Regions from separate parts of the Ruthenibacterium sp. genome, predicted to be linked through region 1. Evidence: riboswitches for the same ligand, from Rfam matches in the RefSeq annotation. Region 1 holds a riboswitch; the other holds the start of a gene.

Region 1 (2,377 bases):
AAGAGCGCATCACGCTGGAGGACACCGCCCGGATGGTATATCTTTCTCCGGCTTACCTGAGCCGCATTTTCAAGCAGGAGACGGGCGTGACGTTCAACGAGTACCTCAACCGCGTGCGTGTGAACAAGGCGAAGGAACTTTTGCGCCGCCGCGAGCTGCGCATGACGGATATTTCCCTGGCTGTGGGGTATGAGGATCAGAGTTATTTCACAAAGGTGTTCAAACGTGTGGCGGGGATGCTGCCGCGGGAATACCGGGAAAAAATACTGGTCTCCCGGAAGGACTGACGGAAGGAACAAAAAGCAGACGGAGCTGAAAGCTCCGTCTGCTTTTTATATAATACAGTTTATGCCTGCGGCCCAAGCTGCTTTGTACGCTGCAGGCAATAGCGCAGCGGTTTATAAAGCAGCAGCGCCACAACAAAATTGCCCGCGCCGTGCAGCAGGTCGAATGGGATGCCTGTTACCCACCAGGCAACGCCCGCGGCAATGCCGCCGTTCATCACCGCGTAGGAAACAGCGTACAGCGCGCCGTAGCAAAGGCCAAACAGCCCGCTCAGCAGGGCCCAGAGCAGCACAGAGCGGTTTTGACGCATCAGCCGGGCGAACAGCATCAGCACCGCCCAAATATACAGCTGCGGGAACCACCAGATGCCAAAGCCGTTGAGCAGGCCGTACACAAAGACATAGGTATAAACGGCGGGCACGGCCAGCCGCGGATATTCCAGCGTGTACAGGATGACCAGCAGGCTCACCAGCTCGATATTGGGCAGGCCGTCCAGCGCGAATTTGGAAGCCACCAGCACCGCCGCGAGGAACGCGGCGGTAACAAGGCTGCGCGTCTTGCCCATCTCAGTAGCCGGTTTTCAGCGTGATCTCAAAGTGGTCGCCGTCCGCGACCGGGGTGGAGTCAACGCCGGTCATCACATCCTCGCCGTCCTTCGTGAAGCACCACCACTCCTCTTTGGCCTCGTCGGCCGTCACGCCGTTGACTGTTTTTACATACAGACCGTATTGGGATTCTTCGCCTTCGACAAGCTTCTGCTCCTCCAGTGCCTGGCGCAGAAATTCCGCGTCGGTAGAGAAGCTGAATTCATCGGCGGTCGCGTCGGCGTATACGACGGTTACGCCGATGGCCTTCTGCCCGGCGGTACCCTTCGGGCCAAAGGCAAACCATACCGCCAGCATTGCGGCCACAAGAACGACCGCGGCGCAGACGATGATCAGCGTTTTTTTCTTTTGTGCAGACATGTTTCAATTCCTCCTGAAAGCAAAAATAAAAAGCCGCGCCTCCCGGACCGGGAGCGCGGCTTTTTTGACAAAACAGACGCGCACGATCCATCCATCGTAAATCGTGAGAACAGCGCCGTGCCCGGTACCCCGGCTGAGGGCAAAGCCCAATACGGTGGCGGGACCGCGCGGGAGTTTCACCCGCTTCCCCGGAAATGCGCGGCGCAATATGCAATTGTATATGCTACAGTGTACAGGACAGGCACGTTTTTTGCAAGCCCCTTTGGGAGCGTCAGAAAAACATACCTTCGGTATAGGCGTTCATGAATTCCGCGCTGGTGGAAAGGTCCACCGTCCTCGCTCCGGCAGCCAGGGCCTCGCTGTGGGGGATAAAGCCCCTGTTCAGCAAAAGCATGGCCGCGCCGCTCAAGGCCGCGTTTCCCAGCACGCGCACACGGGGAACGAGTTCTTCGGGCAGAAGGCCGATGCGGCCCGCGCTGTTTACATCCAGATAGCTGCCGAAGCCGCCCGCGACGGCCAGCTCGGCGGCGTCCGCCCCGCAAAGCCCTTCCACGCGCAGCAGCGTGCGAAGCCCGGCGCAGATGGCGCTTTTGGCAAGCTGTACCATGCGGACGTCTTTCTGCGTCAGGCATACAGGCGGCGCAACGGGCGCAGGGTCCTGCTCCAGAAGCCCGGTTTCGTCCAGCTGCTCCAGCTCCAGCAGGCAGGCAAGCGCGTCGATGACGCCGCTGCCGCAGATCCCTTTCGGCGCGCCGCCCCCAATGACGTGGGCCTGCAGTACGCCGTCCTGTACGCGGACGTGATCCACTGCGCCCGTCTTTCCGGCCATCCCCATGGAAAGCCCGGCCCCCTCAAAGGCGGGCCCGGCGGCCGTGGAGCAGCAGGAAAGCTGCCCGCGATGCCAAAGAGCGATCTCGCCGTTGGTTCCAATATCCACCAGCATGCGGGTGTCCGGCTTGGAGCAGATGCCGCTGGCCAGCAACGCCGTGGTGATGTCCGCACCCACAAAAGCGGACATACAGCGGGGCAGATATACCTGCGCATGGGGGCAGGGCAGGCCAAGCTCCCCAGCCGCAAGCGTTTCTCCAAACAGGCGGGAAGCGGCGAACGGGGCATGGGAAAGACAG
Region 2 (2,377 bases), on a different contig from region 1:
GGCCCGGGTTTACCGTCAAAAAGCGGGAACGCCGCGCCAGCACGTCCACCGTCAGCGCCGCGCCGTGCGTGTGGCCGTGCAGCAGCAGCAGCAGCGCGCCGCCCAGCGCTAAGGAAGCTGCGGCCGGCCAGGGGCCTGGCAGCGCGCCGGCCGTCAGGCTCCACGCCACAAAGCTCCCAAGCAGGGCGTTGAACATATTCCCACCTCCTGCCGGACTTTTTGAAAAAGCATGTTCACCGGGAGCCCCCGCGCAAAGCGGCGTGCGAAAGAGCCTCATTCCAAGGACTGTGCGGAATATTTTTTACGCGCGGCAAAATAGCCGAAGCCGTAGGCCAGCACGCCCACGCCCACGCCCGTCTGGATGCAAAACAGCAGGCTCTCGATCTCTCCGGGCAGCTCGCCGCCGAGCAGTGTTTCCAAAACCGGCGTGAACCACGGCTCATATGCTTCACCCTGAATCTCCTCCACCATCCGGCTTCCGGCGTCATCGCTGCCGCCGAACTCCGCGCCCGGCGCAAGGAAGAAGGGCACGACAGCCAGTACCAGCACAGCGGCCAGCAGCGCCAAAACGGTTTTTGTATTCCTGCTCACTGCAATCCCTCCTTCAAAAAGCCGATCTCCCGCAGCTCGGGCCTGGCACAGCTTTCCAGCCCCATCACCACCAGAACGGTCAAGATGCCCTCGATCGCGGCCAGCGGCAGCTGCGTGGGCGCGAAAACGCCCAAAAAGCGCACCGCGCTGGCTGCCACGCCGCCTTCCGCAGCGGGATAGGCCATCGCAAGCTGCAGGCTTGTAACGCAGTATGTAAACAGATCGCCCAGAGACGCCGCCAGAAATATCGCCAGCTTACGGTTCACACGCGCCTTTTTGCACAGGGCATAAACACCCCAGGAGACCAGAGGCCCGGCGATGGCCATGCTGAAGGTATTGGCCCCCAGCGTGGTGAGGCCGCCGTGGGCAAGCAGCACCGCCTGGAACACCAGCACGATGAGCCCCAGCACCGCAGCGTAAGCCGGGCCAAACAGAATGGCGGCCAGGCCGGTGCCCGTCATGTGGCTGCAGCTGCCTGTGACGGACGGGAGCTTGAGCGACGAGATGACAAAAATAAACGCGCCGGACATCGCCAGCAGCAGCAGGGCCTTGCGCTGCGCTTGCACCGTGCGGCGCAGCCGGACCACGCCCGCCGCCAGGAACGGAAGGCACAGCGCCCCCCATGCCGCACAGTATGCCGGCGGAAGATACCCTTCCATGATGTGCATGGCATAGGCGCTTTGCGGTACAAACAAAACGCCGCCCATGACCATGGAAAACGCCAAAAATCGCTTTTCACACTTGGTCATTGAACATTCCTCCTGTTTCTTTTGTTGTGCGCCGCAAAAAAACCGGACCTTTCTCATTTATGAGAAAGGCCCGGTCAAACAAAGTGTCCTAAAAAACGGCGCACCCTGATTTTTACCGCGCAGGCGTTTCGTCCGTCCGCCGCGCGTCCCTGCCCTTCCGGCAGCATCGCCGCAGGGCAGGTCTTCCGGCTTGGGCGTCAGCGCCCCGGCTTCGTCTTCCCGTGTGTACCCACAGTGACGTTTTGAAGCCGGAACTGTTCCCTTACGGCGGCGGTCCCGCACAGGCTTTGCACCTGTTTCCCTATTCTCCCGGCCGCCTCAAAGCGGCCGGGCACCCTGCAGCATTTTGCCTATTCACAGTAACACAGTTTTTGCTCCGGCGCAAGCGCGGAGAAACAACCCGTCAAAAAACTTCCAAAGCCATGGCTTTTTTACCAAGCGCACAGGGCGTTACGCGCCTTTGCGCCGCTGCCCGTCCTGTGCGCCCCACAGGGCGCCGGTGCGGCTTTTGCGGTACTGGCTCGGCGTCTGCCGGAACCGTTCCTGAAACACACGGTTGAACGTCCGCAGGCTGTCGAAGCCGGATTCCATGCTCACCTCCAGCATGCTCAGCTCCGTCGCAGCCAGCAGGTCGCGGGCGCAGTCCAGCCGCAGGGCGTTCACATATTCCCGGAAGCTGGTGTGCAGCCGCGCGGAGAACACGTGCGACAGGTGATATTTGCTGACGCCCAGCTCCTTTGCAATGTGCTCCAGCGAGAGCGGCTGACGGAAGTTCCGCATGATATAGCGCACCACGCTGCTCGTCAGATCCATGGCTTTCGGCTCCGGCGCCGGCTCCAGTGAGAGTTCGGGCAGAACGTGCGCCAGGATCAAATGGAGCAGCGCGCGGGAAATGCTGCTGTCCGCCCCGGTACACCGGCAGCGGTAAAGGCTGTGCAGGGCGTACAGCACATCCGGGTCCAGCGCTTTCCCGCACAGGTACGGCCGGCGGGGGCGGCACTGCGTCAGGCTGGGGAAATAATCGCCCAGCAGAGACG

What was found. A riboswitch is a leader RNA that binds a small molecule or an ion and turns the genes downstream of it on or off. The one in region 1 is predicted to bind cobalamin.
Region 2: linked by a shared signal. The riboswitch ahead of IIY41_RS00985 (energy-coupling factor ABC transporter permease) and the one ahead of IIY41_RS10800 (DUF4430 domain-containing protein) in region 1 are both predicted to bind cobalamin.

What each region holds. Positions count from the first base shown of each region.
Region 1 covers NZ_JAFOIN010000090.1:2,463-4,839, reverse strand. The annotation lists gene IIY41_RS10810 (helix-turn-helix domain-containing protein) at 1-287, shown strand, start outside; gene IIY41_RS10805 (hypothetical protein) at 347-850, opposite strand; gene IIY41_RS10800 (DUF4430 domain-containing protein) at 852-1,250, opposite strand; adenosylcobalamin (AdoCbl) riboswitch at 1,329-1,468, opposite strand; gene IIY41_RS10795 (ASKHA domain-containing protein) at 1,522-2,377, opposite strand, start outside.
Region 2 covers NZ_JAFOIN010000010.1:9,295-11,671, reverse strand. The annotation lists gene cbiQ (cobalt ECF transporter T component CbiQ) at 1-196, opposite strand, end outside; gene IIY41_RS00990 (energy-coupling factor ABC transporter substrate-binding protein) at 274-591, opposite strand; gene IIY41_RS00985 (energy-coupling factor ABC transporter permease) at 588-1,340, opposite strand; cobalamin riboswitch at 1,499-1,694, opposite strand; gene IIY41_RS00980 (helix-turn-helix transcriptional regulator) at 1,791-2,377, opposite strand, start outside.